3 regions of the Streptomyces sp. SM18 genome follow, and region 2 is predicted to be linked to each of the others. Evidence: riboswitches for the same ligand, from Rfam matches in the RefSeq annotation. Region 2 holds a riboswitch; each other region holds the start of a gene.
The links. A riboswitch is a leader RNA that binds a small molecule or an ion and turns the genes downstream of it on or off. The one in region 2 is predicted to bind cyclic di-AMP.
Positions count from the first base shown of each region.

Region 1: another riboswitch for cyclic di-AMP. It lies ahead of B9S64_RS17650 (M23 family metallopeptidase); the one in region 2 lies ahead of B9S64_RS26000 (transglycosylase SLT domain-containing protein).
Region 3: another riboswitch for cyclic di-AMP. It lies ahead of B9S64_RS12715 (transglycosylase family protein); the one in region 2 lies ahead of B9S64_RS26000 (transglycosylase SLT domain-containing protein).

Region 1 is NZ_CP029342.1:3,909,211-3,915,521, reverse strand. It holds gene B9S64_RS17660 (PrsW family intramembrane metalloprotease) at 1-606, shown strand, start outside; gene B9S64_RS17655 (aldo/keto reductase) at 678-1,622, opposite strand; gene B9S64_RS17650 (M23 family metallopeptidase) at 1,908-2,951, opposite strand; cyclic di-AMP (ydaO/yuaA leader) riboswitch at 2,963-3,116, opposite strand; gene B9S64_RS17645 (PP2C family protein-serine/threonine phosphatase) at 3,377-4,600, opposite strand; gene B9S64_RS17640 (MerR family transcriptional regulator) at 4,643-5,389, opposite strand; tRNA gene B9S64_RS17635 (tRNA-Met) at 5,596-5,669, opposite strand; gene B9S64_RS17630 (hypothetical protein) at 5,884-6,198, shown strand.
Region 2 is NZ_CP029342.1:5,801,036-5,807,346, forward strand. It holds partial or broken gene B9S64_RS25990 (pyruvate carboxylase) at 1-2,849, opposite strand, end outside; gene B9S64_RS25995 (hypothetical protein) at 3,181-3,417, opposite strand; cyclic di-AMP (ydaO/yuaA leader) riboswitch at 3,774-3,959, shown strand; gene B9S64_RS26000 (transglycosylase SLT domain-containing protein) at 3,964-4,803, shown strand; gene B9S64_RS26005 (hypothetical protein) at 5,061-5,639, shown strand; gene B9S64_RS26010 (SIS domain-containing protein) at 5,896-6,311, opposite strand, start outside.
Region 3 is NZ_CP029342.1:2,887,038-2,893,348, reverse strand. It holds gene B9S64_RS12735 (SurA N-terminal domain-containing protein) at 1-76, shown strand, start outside; gene B9S64_RS12730 (nucleoside triphosphate pyrophosphohydrolase) at 130-1,116, shown strand; gene B9S64_RS12725 (cytochrome P450) at 1,113-2,504, shown strand; gene B9S64_RS12720 (transglycosylase family protein) at 2,611-3,630, shown strand; cyclic di-AMP (ydaO/yuaA leader) riboswitch at 3,921-4,089, shown strand; gene B9S64_RS12715 (transglycosylase family protein) at 4,090-4,800, shown strand; gene eno (phosphopyruvate hydratase) at 5,279-6,311, shown strand, end outside.

The DNA.
Region 1 (6,311 bases), 1.9 Mb from region 2:
GTGTACGGGGCGTTCATGGTGCCGTGCTTCGTCCTGGTGACCTGGCTGGCGATCTGGTCCCGGCAGCGCGAGCTGCGTACGCTCGCCGCCGAACTCCCGGTGTACGCGGCGGCCGGCTGGCTGACTCCGGCGGAACCGCTCGCCCTGGCGTCCATGCGGGCCCGGAGCGCCGCCCGTGACGTGGCCCGGCGCTGGAACGGCCACCCTGACCCGGCCCGGGGCGCCTGGGCGGCACGTGCCGTCGCCGAGTACGAGTCGTTCGCGACCTCGCTGGCCGTGTTGCGCCGCCGGGCCCGCCACGGCGGGGCGGAAGGGGACTTCGCCGCGCGGGAACGGGAGTTGCTGCACCACCTGTGGCAGCGCCGGGACGTCGCGGGCCCCGCCCTGACGTACGCGGCCCAGGTGACGGGCCGGATCCGCCGCCCCGGACCGCCGGCGCCACCGCCCGTACCCCCGCACCTGCCCCGGCAGTTCCCGTACGGCCACACCGCGCCGGTGCGGCCCGGCGGGCCCGTCCCCGCGCCGCACCGGCACTACGGCGGCCACAACCCGTATCTGCACCCGGACGGCCCGGCCCCGGACGCCACCGGTACACGGCCCGGCTGAGGGCCGTACCGCGTGGCGGGTGCCGGGGCGGGCCCGCGTTGATGACGCGGGCCCGTTCCGGGCCGGCTGTCTCAGGCGGAGGCCTCGGTCAGCCGGGTCATCTGGTCGTCCGTCAGCCGCAGGTTCGCGACCGCCAGCAGCGCGGGCAGCTGCCCGACCGTGCGGGCGGAGGCGATCGGGGCGACGACCGTGGGGCGGGCGGCGAGCCAGGCCAGTGCGACGGTGGCGATCTCGGCCTCCTGCTCCCGCGCCACCGCGTCGAGCGCCGCGAGGACCGCGCGCCCGCGCTCCGTCTCCAGGTGGGCGGCGGCGCTGCCCGCCCGCGCGCTCTCCACCTCGGTGCCCGGACGGTACTTTCCGGTCAGGAAGCCGGAGGCGAGGGCGAAGTACGGGACGGCGGCGAGCCCGGCGTCGGCCGCGGTGTCCAGCAGCGCGCCCTCGTAGGTGTCGCGGGAGACGAGGTTGTAGTGCGGCTGGAGCGCCACGTAGCGGGCCAGGCCCTCGCGCTCGGAGAAGTCCAGGGAGGCCTTCAGCCGCTCGGGGCTGATGTTGGAAGCGGCGATCTCCCGGACGTGTCCCGCCTTCACCAGCTCGTCGAGGGCGGTGACGATGTCCTCGACCGGGACGCTCTCGTCGTCGAAGTGCGTGTAGTAGAGATCGATGTGGTCGGTGCCGAGCCGCCGCAGCGACGCCTCGGCCGCCTTCTTGACGTTGTCGGGCGAGAGCCCCTTGTACGCGGGGTGGCCCCCGACCTTGGTGGCGACGACCACGTCGTCGCGGCGGCCGCGCGACTTCAGCCACGCGCCGATGAGGGTCTCCGACTCGCCGCCCTCGTTGCCCGGGATCCAGGAGGAGTACGAGTCGGCGGTGTCGACGAAGTTGCCGCCGGCCGCGGTGTACGCGTCGAGGACGGCGAAGGAGGCGGCCTCGTCGGCGGTCCAGCCGAAGACGTTGCCGCCGAGGGCGAGCGGGAAGACCTGGAGGCTCGAAGCGCCGAGTGCGCGATAGGACGTCATGCCGGAGGTCAACAGGGCGGCGGAAGTCACTATTCCGCTCGTACCGCCGATCGTGTCAGACGTCTGTGCCGGACCTTCCGTGTCAGACGTCCGTGTCAGGAAGGCCGGACCGGAGACGGCGCGGACCGGCAGCCCTGGCGTCGGGGGGTGAGCGTCAGGGCTGCCGGGGTTTCAGAAGCACCGGAGGGGTGCCCGGGGTACGCCGCTGGACCGCCGCGGCACGGCGCGGCACGCCGGTCCACCGTCGCGGCTGGGCGGCGCGCGCCGGTGGACCGGCGTCGGGGCTCAGACCGTCAGGCCCTTGCTGCGGAGCCAGCTCATCGGGTCGATGCCGGAGCCGTCCGCGGTGTGGACCTCCAGGTGGAGGTGAGGGCCCGTCACGTTGCCCGTGGCGCCGACCCGGCCGATGGTGTCGCCGGTGTTGACCCGCTGGCCCGCCGTCACGTCCATCGAGGACTGGTGGCAGTACCAGATCTCGGTGCCGTCGTCGAGCTCCAGCACCGTGCGGTAGCCGTACGAACCGGACCAGCCGGCCGACTTGACCGTCCCGCCGTGCACGGCCTTGACCGGGGTACCGGTGGGAGCGGCGAAGTCGAGCCCGGTGTGCTGGCCGGAGGACCACAGCGATCCGGCCTGGCCGAAGGTCGAGGTGATCGTGTACGAGGAGGTGGGGAGGGAGTAGCTGGCGGCCAGCTTGGCGAGGCGCTCGGCCTCCGCCTTCGCCTTCGCCGCTTCCTCCGCCGCCTTCTTCTCCGCCGCGGCCTTGGCCTCGGCCGCACTCTGCTGCTTCGCGGCTTCCTTCGCGGCCTGTTCGGCCGCCGCCGACTCCTCCGCGGCCCTGGCCTCGGCCTCGGCACCGGACTGCTGCTGCTCGGCCTGCTGGAGGATGCGGGCGCGCAGCGCCTCACCGGCGTCGGTGGCGCCCTGCTCGGCCTCCGTGGCGGTGATGCCGGCGCTGGTCAGCGGGGCGGACGCGGTGACGGCTGTCGTGTCGTCCGCGTCGGAACCGCCGGACATGAACGCGCCCACACCGGGAAGGGATGAGGGATCGGGAAGATTGTCCTTGACGGAATCGGGAAGGGAGATGGAGACCGGCGGCTTGCCCTGCGCGGTGGCCATGCCTCCCGCGCCGACGGCCGCGATGACGCCGACACCGAGGACGGTGGAGCTACGGGCGAGACCGCGCTGCTTGGCCACGCGATGCCTGCCGCGAACGGGCCGGAGGGAATCCTCGGTGGGATTCCATTCTCCCCGCGTCGTGTTCTCGTCACCGAAGGCCGCGGGCCTGAAGGGGGACGAGGTCTCGGGGGCAGGCTGATTCGACGCCACGTGGGCGCACTCCTTTCCTTCCTTCTCGCCTACCGGGTTAGCTGACGGGTTCGGAGCAGGAAGGTCTCCTACGGACCCCTGACGTCTCTCACGAGACACAGGTGTCCGATTCACCCCATGTAGGTGGTTCCCCGGTTCCCTTGCGGAATTCGGCGCTCGCGCACGGTGCCGCCTCTTGCGACGACTGGGACGACCGCGCTGCGTTATCGAACGTTAATAGACACCGGGGTCCGATTCCAAGCCGTTCCCACTGATCGTTCACGACTTCGGGCGGGACTTATCAGCAGGAATCGGGGTCAAGCGGGCGCCTGGAGCGCCTCGTGCCCGGTCGTCAGTTTCTGACGGTTCGTCAAATGTTATGCGGAGCGGGTTCTCGTGATCACGGACGGTCGCGACCGCTCATCCGCCGTCCCGCCCCGCGACGCTCACGGTCTCCGCGGGCCCTGTCGGCCCGTGTCGGGCCGTCCGACGGCGAGCAGCGCCATGTCGTCCGTCGTCCGGCCCCCGGTGTGCAGCCGGACGTCGTCGGTCAGCGCGGAGAGCAACTCCTCGGGCCCCGGGAAGGTCCGGCCGCGCAGCCGTCCCGCCGGGTCGTAGAAGACACCGCGCGCGTTCCGCGCCTCCGACAGGCCGTCCGTGTAGACGAGCAGCGTCGCCCCGGCGGGCATCGGCCACTCGTCGGACCGGTCCGGCCACATGTCCAGGCCCATGCCGATCGGCAGCGCGGGCACAGCCGGTGCCAGCACCTGGAGCTCTCCCCCGCCGTGCAGCAGGATCGGCTCGGGGTGCCCCCGGTTGACGATCCGCAGGACGTCCGACCCGACCGGGATCTCGGCGAGGACGGCGGTGACGAACCCCTCCACGGAGTCCAGTCCGCCCCGCCGCACCCCCTCACGGGCCAGCGCCCGTTCCAGCCGCTGCGCCACCCCTTCCAGGGAGGACTCCTGCTCGGCCGCCTCCCGGAAGGCCCCGATCACCACGGCCACCGCCCCCACGGCCTCCAGCCCCTTGCCCCGCACGTCCCCGACGACCAGCCGCACCCCGTGCGGTGTGTCCACGATGGCGAAGAGGTCGCCGCCGACGAACTCGTCGGCCTGCGCCGCCTCGTAGCGGGCCGCGACCATCAGGCCGCCGATCCGGTCGTCCGGTGTGGGCAGCACCGCCCGCATCGCCGTCTCCGCGATGACCCGGGCCGAGGCCAACTGCTCGTTGCTGTGCCGCACGACGCTGTTGATGACGAGGGCGAGCGCGGAGACGGTGACCAGGGTGAGCAGTTCGGTGAGCGGCACGACGTGGCCGAGCGTGCCGTGCGCGGCCCGGATGGCCAGGACGACGAGGAAGGCGGCCCCCGCCGTACGGACGGTGCTGGCCAGCGAGAAGAAGGGAGCGGCGATCAGCGGCGCCGCGGCGAAGAGCGGGATGGCGGAGAAGTTGGGCGAGGTCGTCAGGTCGACCGCCGCGCCGGCCACGATCATCAGGGCGGGCAGCGCCCACACGAACCGCCGCGTCCGGGAGCCCTCCATGAGCCCGCCGCGCTGTCCGTCCCGCTTCCCCACCTGTGTACTCCTGCCCGGTCCGCCCACGGCTGCGGACGGTACCGCGCCCCGCCCGCACCGCCCGGAGCCGCGCCGCGCGCGGCGGCTCGGCATGGGCCGGAAGGGGGAGCGCGCCGGGGCGCCGCCCTCCGGAGGTCAGTCGGAGAGCCGGTGCCGCGCGTAGATCGTCAGTGCATCCCGTATGAGGGCGGCGGTGCCGTCCCCGTACCGATCGTAGTTCTTCGCGAAGCGTGGATCGGCGACATACATGGCGCCGAGCCCGATCACGTACGAACGGGTGGCCGGCGCGGTCGTCGAGAGCCACGCGCAGTGCCGTCGCGCGATGTCCTGCACCACGTCGCCGCCGGCCTCCAGACCACCGGCCCGTGCCTGCCCGTAGTCCCGGGCGAGGGTGTCGTGCTCGGCCAGGAAGGCCGTACGCTCCTCCGGTCCCAGCCCGCGCCACCACCGGTCGCCCTTCTCGTAGGCCTCCCGCCCCCAGCGATCGGTGACCTCCTCCTCGTAGACGGTGTGATCGAAGCCGTCGAACATGTCCTCGGCCATGAGTTCCTGCCCCTTCTCGGTCCGGTGAAGGGTGGTCCGTACCGAGGCGATCTGCCGCCCGATCCGCTCCCGCTCCCGCTCCAGCAGGCCCAGGTGCGCCCGCAGGGCCGCGGAGGTGTCCCGCTGGCCCTCCAGTACGTCCTTGACGGCGGACAGCGAGAGGCCCAGCTCCCGCAGCAGCAGAATCCGCTGCAACCGGACGAGGGCGGCCTGGTCGTAGTAGCGGTAGCCGTTGGCACCGGTCCGGCTGGGCGCCAGAAGCCCGATGTCGCCGTAGTGCCGGAGCGTGCGGCTCGTGGTGCCCGCGCGGCGGGCGATTTCCTGGATGGACCACTCCATGCCGGAGACGCTAGATCTTTACGTCGCGTCAAGGTCAAGGCGTTCCGGCGGCGGGCGGGAGGAGGACCGGCGGAGGACCGGCCGGGGACGGCGGTGCACTCGCGGTGGGGCCCGGTGGGAAGGCCTGGACGAGGCCGGACAAGCGGCATACGGGGGCATACGACGGTGGCCCGGATCCTTGGAAGGATCCGGGCCACCGTCTTCAGTAGCGGGGACAGGATTTGAACCTGCGACCTCTGGGTTATGAGCCCAGCGAGCTACCGAGCTGCTCCACCCCGCGCCGTTGTGATGCCAACTCTACGCCATCCGCGGGGTCCTCATGACCACGTCGCCGCCGACCGCCCGTGCCCACCCGGCGACCGGGAGGTCCACGGAACCGGCATCACCCTCCAACCACCCTTTGCTACCGAGTAGTTGCCACACGTGGTCCGGTGACCAAGGATGTGGGCGCACCCCCGATCTCGCGCAACAGCCTGTCTGGAGGGCCCTCGACGATGTCCACACCGCTCAGACCTGCCCACGTCCCTTCCACCGCACCGTCGCCGCTCCGTGCCTCGGTCATCAGTGGAGTCTTCGGCGGGGTGGCGGGGGCGGTGATGAGCGCCCTCGTCAACTACCTGGCCATCGGTATGCCGGGCAGCGCCGGGATCAACGCGCTGAACCACGGCGTCTCCGGTCTGGTCAGCGGCTTCATCGCCGGGTTCCTCGGCCTGATGATCCACATCCGCAAGACGTCGGCCACGGGGGCGGCCGCCCCCGTGGCGCCCGAGAGCGGCGCGGAGACCGGAGCGGCCTCCCGGAGCGCCTGACCGGCGGGCGGGCCCCGTCCCGCCCGAGGCGTGTCCCGTCCCGCCCCAGGCATGTCCCGTCGTGCGGGGTGCGCCCGTCGTGCCGGAGGTGTGGACGTACGCCTGGCGCCTGT
Region 2 (6,311 bases):
GTGAGCGTGCCAGCCCCTCCCGGTCCTCGTCCGTCAGCTGCGGCACCCCCGCCTTCGCCGGGCGCCCCTGGAGCGCGCGGGTGCGGAACGGCTCGGGCCACCCGCCGGGCGGGTCACCCAGCTCGCCGCGCAGGAACCCGATCACGGAGTCCGGTACGTCGAACCTGCCGGGATCCGCCTCGAAGTCCGCCGCCCGGACCCCGGCGCCCACCAGGTGCAGCGCCAGGTCACCGACCACCTTCGACGAGGGGGTCACCTTCACCAGGCGGCCCAGCATGCGGTCGGCGGCGGCGTAGCACTCCTCGATGAGTTCGAAGCGGTCGCCCAGGCCGAGCGCGATGGCCTGCTGGCGCAGGTTGGAGAGCTGACCGCCGGGGATCTCGTGGTGGTAGATCCGGCCGGTGGGCGAGGCGAGCCCCGACTCGAAGGGGGCGTACACCTTGCGGGTCGCCTCCCAGTAGGGCTCCAGGTCGCCCACGGCCTGGAGCGAGAGGCCGGTCGCGCGCTCGGTGTGGTCGGTGGCGGCGACCAGCGCCGACAGCGGGGGCTGGCTGGTCGTACCGGCCATCGAGGCGACGGCCGCGTCCACCGCGTCCACCCCCGCGTCGACGGCGGCGATCAGCGTGGCGAGCTGCCCGCCCGCGGTGTCGTGGGTGTGCAGGTGGACCGGCAGGTCGAACCGCTCGCGCAGCGCGGTGACCAGGGTGCGGGCGGCGGGCGGACGCAGCAGCCCGGCCATGTCCTTGACGGCGAGGACATGCGCGCCCGCCTCCACGATCTGCTCGGCGAGCCGGAGGTAGTAGTCCAGGGTGTACAGGGACTCACCGGGGTCGGAGAGGTCGGCGGTGTAGCAGAGGGCGACCTCGGCGACCGAGGTGCCGGTGGCGCGGACGGCGTCGATCGCCGGACGCATCTGGGAGACGTCGTTGAGGGCGTCGAAGATCCGGAAGATGTCCATCCCGGTGGCCGCCGCCTCCGCGACGAACGCCTCGGTGACCTCGGTGGGGTAGGGCGTGTACCCGACCGTGTTGCGGCCACGCAGCAGCATCTGCGTACAGATGTTGGGGACCGCCTCCCGGATCGCCGCCAGCCGCTCCCACGGGTCCTCGGCGAGGAAGCGCAGCGCCACGTCGTACGTGGCGCCTCCCCAGCACTCGACGCTGAGCAGCTCCGGGGCGGTCCGGGCGACGTGCGGCGCGACGGCCAGCAGATCGCAGGTACGGACCCGGGTCGCCAGCAGCGACTGGTGCGCGTCGCGGAACGTGGTGTCGGTGACGGCGACGGCCGACCGGGCGCGCAGTTCGGCGGCGAAGGCCTCCGGGCCGAGGGCCGCCAGGCGTTGCCGGGATCCGGCCGGAGGGGTCCCGGGCGGCAGGGCGGGCAGTTTGTCCGCGGGGTCGATGACGGCCGGCCGCGGACCGTACGGCCGGTTGACGGTGGTCTCGGCCAGGTAGCTGAGCATGCGGCTGCCCCGGTCGGCCGACGGACGGGCCCGGATCAGCTCCGGGTGCTCGTCGATGAAGGAGGTCGTGATGTGCCCGGCCCGGAAGTCGGGGTGGTCGAGCACGGCCCCCAGGAACGGCAGGTTGGTGGCGACCCCGCGGATGCGGAACTCCGCGACGGCCCGCCGTGCCCGCCGTGCCGCGTTGGCGAAGTCGTGCCCGTGGCAGGTGAGTTTCACCAGCATCGAGTCGAAGTGGGCGGAGACCTCGGCGCCGGTGTGGACCGTGCCGCCGTCCAGCCGGACACCGGGCCCGCCGGGGGAGCGGTAGGCGGAGATGGTGCCGGTGTCGGGCCGGAAGCCGTTGGCCGGGTCCTCGGTGGTGATGCGGCACTGGAGGGCGGTGCCGGTCAGCGTGATGTCGTCCTGGGTCAGCCGCAGTTCGGGCAGGGTCATGCCGGCGGCGACGCGCAGTTGCGCGATCACCAGGTCGCGTCCGGTGACCTGCTCGGTCACGGTGTGCTCGACCTGGATGCGCGGGTTCATCTCGATGAAGACGTGGTTGCCGCGCTCGTCGACGAGGAACTCGACGGTGCCCGCGTTCACGTAGCCGATGTGGCGCGCGAAGGCGACGGCGTCCGCGCAGATCCGCGCCCGCAGCTCCGGGTCCAGGTTCGGGGCGGGCGCGATCTCGACGACCTTCTGGTGGCGCCGCTGCATCGAGCAGTCCCGCTCGTAGAGGTGGACGACGTCGCCCTCGGCGTCGGCGAGGCTGTACCTCGATGTGGCGCGGGTTGATCACCGCCTGTTCGAGGAAGACCGTCGCGTCGCCGAACGCGGAGCGCGCCTCACGCATCGCCGCGTCGATCGCCTCGCGCAGCTCCCCGGCCTCGGCGACCCGGCGCATGCCGCGTCCGCCGCCCCCGGCGACGGCCTTGACGAACACCGGGAAGCCGATGTCGGCGGAGGCCGCGACGAGCGTGTCGACGTCCTCGGACGGCTGGGAGGACCTGAGCACCGGCACGCCCGCCTCGCGCGCGGCCGCGACCGCGCGGGACTTGTTGCCGGTCAGGTTCAGCACGGCCGCGGGCGGCCCGACGAACGTGATCCCGGCCTCGGAGCAGGCGGCCGCGAGGTCCGGGTTCTCCGACATGAAGCCGTATCCCGGGTAGACGGCGTCGGCGCCCGCCTTCCGGGCCGCCCTGATCACCTCGTCCACCGAGAGGTAGGCCCGCACGGGGTGTCCGGGGTCGCCGATCTGGTACGCCTCGTCGGCCTTGGCCCGGTGCAGGGAGTTGCGGTCCTCGTACGGGTACACGGCGACGGTGGAGATCCCGAGCTCGAACGCCGCGCGGAACGCGCGGATCGCGATCTCTCCCCGGTTGGCGACCAATACCTTCTCGAACATCGGACTCCCCAGCTCGTGTCACAGGCGCGCGGTCAACAGGACGGGCGGCGACGTCGCACGGGATGCGTGGCTCGGCATCCGCGGTGGTCACGTGGTGGCGATGGCGTCCGGGCGGTGTTCTTCGGGCCCGGAGCGTTCGACACCGTACCGGAGTCCTTCCCGGAGATCGCCGGTGCGAGACGATGGCCTGCGTCACGTCCGCCGGCGGGTGGCGGAGGACCGGGGAGGGGGGGAGTGGGGGCGTCCTCAGGCGGGCTGTACGCCCGCCAGCCGCCCGTCCCGCGCCCGGGTGCTCCGGCGCCCGTCCCGTGCCCCGGTGTCGTGCCGCCCCTCAGTGCAGCTTCCAGGTGAGCTTGCCGCCGCCCACCCACCGGACCGAGGCCGGGTCGTCCAGGTCGTCGATCCGGATCCCGGCGGCCGTGGCGAGGACCACCACATCCGTCATCCCGAACGCGACCCCGGTGATCTCTCCGTCGATCTCCACGAGACGGAACGGCGGATCACCCGGCTCGACGGGCAGAACGGTGATCCGCGGCTGGTTGAGGTGGGGGCTCTGGCTCTCGGTCATGCGGGACCGGTTCCACCAACGCGACCGCTCTATGCCTGTACAGCCATCAGTGAACCGTATGCCCGTTTTAATCATTTAAGTGTTATTCGTTGTGTTATTGGATGGGTGACGCCGTTCCGGGTCGCGCTGTGGCTCGGGGTGTGCAAATCGCCCGTATCGGACGCAGTGACCAGGGTCACCCTGGCGCGACGCGGACGTCCGGGAGGGGGTCGCGGTTCCCTTCTGTGCCGGAGAAGTTGGCGCGGCCGTGTGCGCCCGGTTACACGAATTCCTGTGAATTGATCATGCGGATGAATTGTGATCACGAATTTCGGGCTTGTTCCTTTCGGCATTTCTCGCCTACGGTCACCCTCACTCCGGATGGAACGCCGAATCCTGCCGCCGTCCGGGAACCCGACCACATCTCGTACGGCAGGAGCGGGGGACCCAGGTAAGTGCCGATCCGGTATCCGGAGCGGCTCGGGGTGAAGCCGCAGTCATCTGCGGCCGGGCATCTCCAGCTCGAACCCGACAGCTCACTTCGTAGGCGACGGAGAGGAATTCAGCATGCCCGCAATGGCCAATCACCGTCGTTCCAAGCGCAGTTCACTCACTCGCGGTGTCATAGCCGTGACCACGGGTGGAGCCGCTCTCGCCCTTCCCGTGATCGGCGCCACCGGTGCCTTCGCCGCCCCGGCCCAGCCGGCCGCGGCCGAAAAGGCGGCGGTCTCGGCCCCGGTGTCCGGCAAGACGATCTCCGGAAAGGACTCGGAGACCACCACGTATTCCGTGATCTTGGGTGATTCCCTTGCCAAGATCGCCCGCGACCATTCCGTGAGCGGTGGCTGGGAGCAGCTGTACAAGGACAACCGAAAGGTCGTCGGCGGTAATCCCGACCTCATTCACCCGGGCCTGAAGCTCACCGTCGCGTCCGCGGCGAACAAGGCCGCCGGGACCGAGAACAAGGCGGCGGACACCTCCGCGTCCGAGGCCTCGGATTCCGCGGTCCGCACGGAGAGCGCCGGCAACGAGGTCGTCGCGCAGGGCACCCCCGTCGCCGCGGTCGAGGCCGCTCCGGTCGCGTACACCAACGACCTGGACGGCTGGATCAAGGAGTCGCTGGCGGTCATGGCCGAGCACGGCATCCCCGGCACCTACGAGGGCATCCACCGCAACATCATGCGTGAGTCCTCCGGCAACCCGCTGGCCATCAACAACTGGGACATCAACGCGATCAACGGCGTCCCGTCGAAGGGCCTGCTCCAGGTCATCGACCCGACCTTCCAGGCCTACCACGTGCCCGGTACGTCGATGGACAGCTACGACCCGGTCGCCAACATCACGGCCGCGTGCAACTACGCCGCCGACCGCTACGGCTCGATCGACAACGTCTTCGGGGCGTACTGAGTCGTCACCGCCCGAGGGTGGGCACACGGCCGCCGGGCGGCGCGGGTTCTCCGGAACCGGCGCCGCCCGGCGGCCGTTTTGTGCCATGGGGACCTCCGCGCCGGAGACACGCACCACCGGGCCGTCGCGTCCCGTGGTCGCGACCGGGCGGGGGTGCCTCCGGGGGCGGCCCGCAGGGGCGTACGGTCACGCGGTGGCGGCCGGACGGGCAGCGGGGCGACTGGTCACGTACAGGTTCGTCGTCCATACTGCCCGCCGTGGAGCAGCGCATAGAGTCACCCAACAAGTCCGAGTTCGCCGCGGGAACCGACCCGGCGTTCATCCCCGGCCTGACGGCCCCTGTCCCGGTCTCGGCCGGTGAGGGGGCGAGGAAGGCGCCGAAGGGCCCGGGGGAGCAGCCCGAGGCGTCCGACGGGCCCGCGGAGGAGGCCCCCGGCGACGCGTCAGCGGCCGGCACCGGTGCGGGCGAGGCGGCGGCCTCCCCGGACGCGGAGGAGACCGACGCGCTCCCGGTCCAGGACCAGGATCAGGGCCCGGACCGGGAGCCGGCCGAGGACGGTCCTGTCTTCGAGGTCAGCGACCGGCGCGGGTCCATCCGGGTGAACCGTGAGGGAGTCCGCTTCCGGCTGGACGACCAGGAGGCGGAGTTCGACTGGTCGGAGATCGGCGCCGTCGAGGTCAAGACCTCGCGCTTCGGCCGCCGGTTCACCGTGACGGTGCACCTGTCGAGCCGCCGGTGGTTCAACGCCGAGGTCGAGGCGGAGGCCAGGGGCAGGCTCAAGGAGTGGACGGCGGAGCTCGACGCGGCGCTGGACGCCTACTTCGAGGAGGACTGACCCGGTCCGGGTCCTCGTCTCCGCGTACGGGGGCCGGGCCGCCGCGCCGTGAGAGCGGCGGGCGGCGGCCCTCGGCGTCCGCCGCCCGGCACTCCGGCGCCCGGCCGCGCTCTCCCGTGTGCCCGTGCGGGTCCTGCTCACCCGCACACCGGGCCCGGACGTCGGGCCGGATGGTTCGAGCCGGGACACCGAGCCCGCTCACCCGGCCCGAACCGCGCCGCCGCCCACAGGTGCGCGAGCGCCGGTGCGCGACCGCTCAGGCGTCGGCGTCCAGGACCACCGAGCGGGTCAGGTGCCTCGGCAGGTCAGGGTCGAGGCCGCGGGCCACCGCGCGGGCGATCGCGAGCCGCTGGATCCTGACCAGCTCGGCCAGCGGGTCCAGGCCGCTCTCCACCCAGCGGGCCCCCGTCGCCCGCACCTGCTCCGCCAGCCCGTCCGGCGCCGCGCCGAGCATCCACGTCGCCGTCCCGGCCGTGGCGATGCTGATGGGGCCGTGGCGGTACTCCATGGCCGGATACGACTCCGTCCAGGACAGGGACGCCTCCTTCATCTTCAGCGCCGCCTCGTTGGCCAGCCCGACCGTCCAGCCGCGTCCCAGGAAGCTGAACTGGGTGCACTCCAGCAGGCCTTCGGGCAGGGGCTCGGCCAGCGCGGTCTCCGCGTCCCGCACGA
Region 3 (6,311 bases), 2.9 Mb from region 2:
GCTCAGCACCTACCAGGCGCCGTGGATCAGCCAGGTCACCGCGGTGCGGCCCGAGGAGGCCGAGGCGGGCGCCTGAGCCCGGTCCGGGACGCGCGGCGGCGACGGGGCCGGTCGCGGTAGGTTCGGTGGGTGAACGCTGAAGATCCCGGCCGCGTCGTCCTGCTCACCGCCAGCCACCGGGTCGCGCCCGGCCTGCTGTCCTGGCCCGCCTGGCAGACGCTGCACGCCGCCGACCGGGTGCTGTGCGCCGAGCGGGACCATCCGCAGCTGCCGTACCTGCGGGAGGCGGGCGTCGCGGTCGAGCACACCGCGCCGACGGCCGAGGAGCTGGTGGACGACTGCGCGGGCGGCCGGACGGTCGTGGTGCTGGTCGGCGGCGAGGGCAACAGGCCGCTCACCGACGGACTGTCCCGGCTCGGCGGGTCCGGCCGGGTGCGGATGCCCGATCTGGAGCTGCTGCCCGGTTCGTACGACCTGCCGGGCGCCCGGTTCCTGGACCTGGTCCAGGTCATGGACCGGGTCCGCACGGAATGCCCGTGGACCTCGGGCAAGACACACCGGGGTCTCGCGAAGTACGCCATCGAGGAGGCGTACGAGCTGGTCGAGGCCATCGAGGCCGGGGACCGCGAGGAACTGCGGGAAGAGCTCGGGGACGTCCTGCTCCAGGTGGTCTTCCACGCCCGGATCGCCGAGGAGGACCCGGACGAGCCCTTCGCCGTGGACGACGTCGCGGCCACCATCGTGGACAAGCTGATCCGCCGCCACCCCCACGTCTTCGGCGACGAGACCGCCGCGACCCCGGAGGACGTCCACGCGCACTGGCTGCGCACCAAGGCCGTCGAGAAGCGGCGTGATTCGGCCACCGACGGGGTGCCACTGGGACAGCCGGCGCTGGCCCTGGCGGCGAAGCTCGGCGGCCGGGCCCGGCAGGCCGGGGTGGACGTACCGCTCCCGGCCGGTGACTCCCTCGGCCACCGGCTGCTCGCCCTGGCCGTACGGGCGGAGGCGGACGGCACCGACCCGGAGGCCGCGCTGCGCGCCGCCGCCCGCGCCTACCGGAACGCGATCCGGGCGGCGGAGGGCCTCGACACCGCTCCGGATACCGTCGAGGGGTGAACGACAGCCCCGCCCACCCCTCAGCCGGGGGCGACTGCCCCGCCCGTGCCGCAGCCGACGCCGGCCCCGCCCCGGACGGAACCGGAGGGAGCACTTCCGGCCACCGCGCCGCTGAGACGGACCCCGGAGCCGCCCCCGCGCTCTTCACCTGGGAGTTCGCCACCGATCCGTACCCCGCGTACGCCTGGCTCCGTGCGCACAGCCCCGTGCACCGCACCACGCTGCCCAGCGGGGTCGAGGCCTGGCTGGTGACCCGGTACGAGGACGCCCGGCAGGCGCTCGCCGACGCCAGGCTCTCCAAGGACCCGGCGCACCACGCCGGTCCGTCCGACGCCAAGGGGAAGACGGGCATCCCGGGGGAGCGCAAGGCGGAGCTGACGACCCATCTGCTGAACATCGACCCGCCCGACCACACCCGGCTGCGCCGGCTCGTGTCGAAGGCGTTCACCCCGCGCCGGGTCGCCGCGTTCGCGCCCCGCGTGCAGGAGTTGACGGACCGTCTCATCGACGGCTTCGCCGACCGGGGGGAGGCCGACCTCATCCACGACTTCGCGTTCCCGCTCCCCATCTACGCCATCTGCGACCTGCTCGGGGTGCCGGAGGAGGACCAGGACGACTTCCGGGACTGGGCCGGGATGATGATCCGGCACGGCGGCGGCCCGCACGGCGGGGTGGCCCGGTCGGTGAAGAAGATGCGCGGCTACCTCGCCGAACTCATCCACCGCAAACGGGAGAACCCGGGCGACGACCTGATCTCCGACCTGATCCGGGCGAGCGACCACGGCGAGCACCTCACCGAGAACGAGGCCGCCGCGATGGCCTTCATCCTCCTGTTCGCCGGATTCGAGACCACCGTCAACCTCATCGGCAACGGCGTGTACGCCCTGCTGTGCCACCCGGAGCAGCGCGAGAGGCTCCAGCGTTCCCTCGCGGCCGGTGAGAGCGGACTGCTGGCCACCGGGATCGAGGAGTTGCTGCGCTACGACGGTCCGGTGGAGCTCGCGACCTGGCGCTACGCGACCGTGCCCCTGACGCTGGGCGGGGAGGAGATCGGCGCCGGGGACCCCGTCCTGGTGGTCCTCGCGGCAGCCGACCGCGACCCGGAACGGTTCCCGGACCCGGACCGTCTGGACCTTGCGCGGAGTGACAATCAGCACCTCGGGTACGGGCACGGCATCCACTACTGCCTGGGCGCGCCGCTGGCCCGGCTGGAGGGGCAGACCGCCTTGGCTACACTGCTGGGGCGCCTTCCTGACCTGCGCCTGGCCGTGGAACCGGGTGAATTGCGCCGGCGCGGCGGGCTCATCATGCGGGGACTGCGGACCCTTCCCGTGGAGTTCGGTCCCGGACGGGCGCCCGCCGAAGGTGACACTCCGTCAACTCTGTGACTTTCGCGTGATCTCCGCTGCATCGACTTGTGACACACGTTCGAGTCCCGCTAGGTTCACCGTTCGACCCACTCGACATCTGTCAGTCACACGGAAGGCAATGCCCATGGGCTCCGCGAACGGCAGACACCGCCGGCCTCGTCAGGCACCCGCCATCGTCGTCACCGCCGGTGTGACGGGATCGGCCATCGCCATCCCGCTGCTCGGCGCGACGGGTGCGCACGCCGCAGACGCCTCGACCTGGGACCGGGTCGCCGAGTGCGAGAGCGGGGGCATGTGGAGCGCCGACCTCGGCAACGGCTCCTACGGTGGCCTCCAGTTCTCGCAGGACACCTGGAAGGCCTACGGCGGTACGGCGTACGCGGACCGTGCCGACCTCGCCAGCCGGTCGCAGCAGATCGCCGTCGCCGAGAAGGTGCTGGACGCCAAGGGCCCCCAGGCCTGGCCCAGCTGCGCGGTGATATCCGGGCTCGCGGTGGACGGGGTGCTGCCGGGCGTCGACCCGGGCGGCGACCCGGCGGCCGACGAGACGGCCACGCCCTCGCCGGAGGCCACCGAGGGCGCGTCCGACGAGGCGTCGGACGACGCCGCGGGCAAGACGACGAAGAAGCCGGCCGACGACGCCACGGGCTCCCCGGACGCCGGTTCCCCGAGCGCCGGTGCGGACACCCCGGGCCGGAGCGGCGCGACCCCGGGCACGGACGGGACGTCCTCCTCGCCCTCCGCCACCCCCTCGTCGGAGACCTCGCGGACGCCCGGCGCCTCGCAGGGCGCCGAGGGCGGGAAGCACCGGGGAGCCCCCGCGCCCGAGGAGAGCGCGGGCACGACCGGGCCGGACGGGCGCGAGTCCGGCAGGCACGCCTCCCGGGGCGACTCCACCGTGCGCGAGGGCGCCCCGGCGGACGCGGACGGCACGTACACCGTCCAGGAGGGCGACAACCTCTGGTCGATCGCCGAGGAGCGGGAGTTGCCCGGCGGCTGGCCCGCGCTCTACGAGGCCAACAAGGCCGAGGTGGGCGCCGACCCGGACCTGATCCTCCCCGGCCTGAACCTCGACCTGACGCAGCCGTCCGGCACGGCGGCGGGCGCCGCGTCGTCCGGGGCGGCGGCCGTCACCGGCGAGTGATCAAAAGCGGGAAAACACCCCGAAATCAAGGGTAGTTCAGAGGCCTATGTCCACTTATGCGTAAGTGAGACATGGGTCTCTTTGCTGTGACCGGCGGGTCCCGGCCCTCCGGTTCGCCCGCATCGGCTCCGACCTGCGGAAACGATCCACCCCGCCGCACCGGTAAGCGCTGATTGTTCGTTATGTCCATCTTTGAATGTCGGGGTTGGGTGTGTTTACGGTCTAAGCCGCTCGCACCGCGGGCCCCTTCGACCGTCACGCCGAATCCTGCCGTCGGCCGAAGGGCACAGACGCGTAAAGCGCCGTAGGCAGGAGCGGGGGACCCAGGTAAGTGCCGGACCAGGCCGTCCATGGACGGGCGGGGCCGGCTCGGGGTGAAGCCGCTCGCGAGTGCGAGTGGCCGGGCGACTCACAGCCCGAACCCGACAGCTCACCTCGTAGGCGTCGGTGAGGAGAACCATGCTGCTTTCGAGCAAGGGCAAGCACCGCCGTCCCTCCAAGGCCGTCCGGGTCGCCACCCTGGCCGGTGTCGCCGGTGCCGCCGTCGTCGTCCCGCTGATGGGCGCGTCCAACGCCTCCGCCGCGTCCGTCGCCACCTGGGACGCCGTCGCGCAGTGCGAGTCCGGTGGCAACTGGTCCATCAACACCGGCAACGGCTACTACGGTGGCCTCCAGTTCTCGCAGTCCAGCTGGGCGGCCGCCGGCGGCACGCAGTACGCGGCCCGCGCCGACCTGGCCACCAAGGAACAGCAGATAGCCACCGCCGAGAAGCTGCTCGCGCTCCAGGGGCCGGGTGCCTGGGCCTGCGCCGGTGCCGGCGGCCTGAGCAACGACGGTGTGGACCCGGGCGTGGACACCGGCTCCGCCTCCGCCTCCACCACCGGCAAGAACGGCGACTCCGCCCCGGCGGCCCAGCCGGAGCGCAAGGCCGAGCAGCCCACCACCCGCAGCGAGAAGCGCACGGCCCCCACCGGGACCGTCACCACCCCGACCGGCCAGAAGGTCGAGAAGGGCGACGGCGAGTACAAGGTCGAGGCCGGCGACACCCTCAGCAAGATCGCCGAGGCCGAGCACGTCAAGGGCGGCTGGCAGAAGCTGTTCGAGCTGAACGACGACATCGTCAAGGACGCCGACCTGATCTTCCCGGGTCAGCAGCTCCACCTGAAGTAGTCCTGGGACCCTCCTCCCCCCAAGGGCGTGTTTCGAAAGTCCCGCCTGGCCCGCGACGCCCGGCACGCACGCTCGCCGCATTGTCGGAGTCGCCCCAGTACGTCCAGTACGAGGGTGATCCTCCGCCTTGCGATCGCACGCACCGGACGCCGCGGGCCCCGCCCTCCGGGCGGACGGCGCTACTTTCGAAACACGCCCCCGGCCCGGCGCGCCGCCCCCGTGCGCGCCGGGCCGGGGGCGTGTCCGGCGGCCGGTCCGGGGGCGCCTCCCGAGGCGCGCCAGGGGTGCGCGTGTTCAACACTTGTGGTTACCAGTCAGTAAAATTCTGAAGCTTTGCCCGTAATGCGGGCCCTTGGGTCCTTTTTCGTCCCAGGGGACGGGCGGCGGGCCGACGCAGCGGGCCAGGCCGGTTAGGCTCGTGTCGCAAGGCCACAGTGACCCTGCCCAACCAGTGTCAGATCCCAGAAGGAGATGCCTCGTGCCGTCCATCGACGTCGTCGTAGCCAGGGAAATCCTCGACTCCCGGGGTAACCCCACGGTCGAGGTCGAGGTTGGTCTCGACGACGGCAGCACGGGACGTGCTGCTGTTCCGTCCGGCGCCTCCACCGGTGCGTTCGAGGCCATCGAGCTTCGTGACGGCGACCCCAACCGCTACCAGGGCAAGGGCGTCGAGAAGGCCGTCCTCGCCGTGATCGAGCAGATCGGCCCGGAGCTCGTCGGGTACGACGCCACCGAGCAGCGCCTCATCGACCAGGCGATGTTCGACCTGGACGCCACCGAGAACAAGGGCTCGCTCGGCGCCAACGCCATCCTCGGCGTCTCGCTGGCCGTGGCGCACGCCGCGTCCGAGGCCTCCGACCTCCCGCTCTTCCGCTACCTCGGCGGCCCGAACGCGCACCTGCTGCCCGTTCCGATGATGAACATCCTCAACGGCGGCTCGCACGCCGACTCCAACGTGGACATCCAGGAGTTCATGATCGCGCCGATCGGCGCCGAGTCGTTCTCCGAGGCCCTGCGCTGGGGTGCGGAGATCTACCACACGCTGAAGAAGGTCCTCAAGACCAAGGGCCTGTCCACCGGCCTCGGTGACGAGGGCGGCTTCGCCCCGAACCTGGAGTCCAACCGCGCCGCCCTCGACCTCATCCTCGAGGCCGTCAAGGAGGCGGGCTACGTCCCGGGCCGTGACGTGGCGCTCGCGCTCGACGTCGCCGCGTCCGAGTTCTACAAGGACGGCGTCTACGAGTTCGAGGGCAAGTCCCGCTCGGCCGCCGAGATGACCGAGTACTACGAGGAGCTGGTCTCCGCGTACCCGCTGGTCTCCATCGAGGACCCGCTGTACGAGGACGACTGGGCGGGCTGGAAGGTCATCACCGACCGGCTCGGCGCCAAGGTGCAGATCGTCGGTGACGACCTGTTCGTCACCAACCCCGAGCGCCTCTCGCGCGGCATCGAGGAGGGCTCCGCCAACGCCCTGCTCGTCAAGGTCAACCAGATCGGTTCGCTGACCGAGA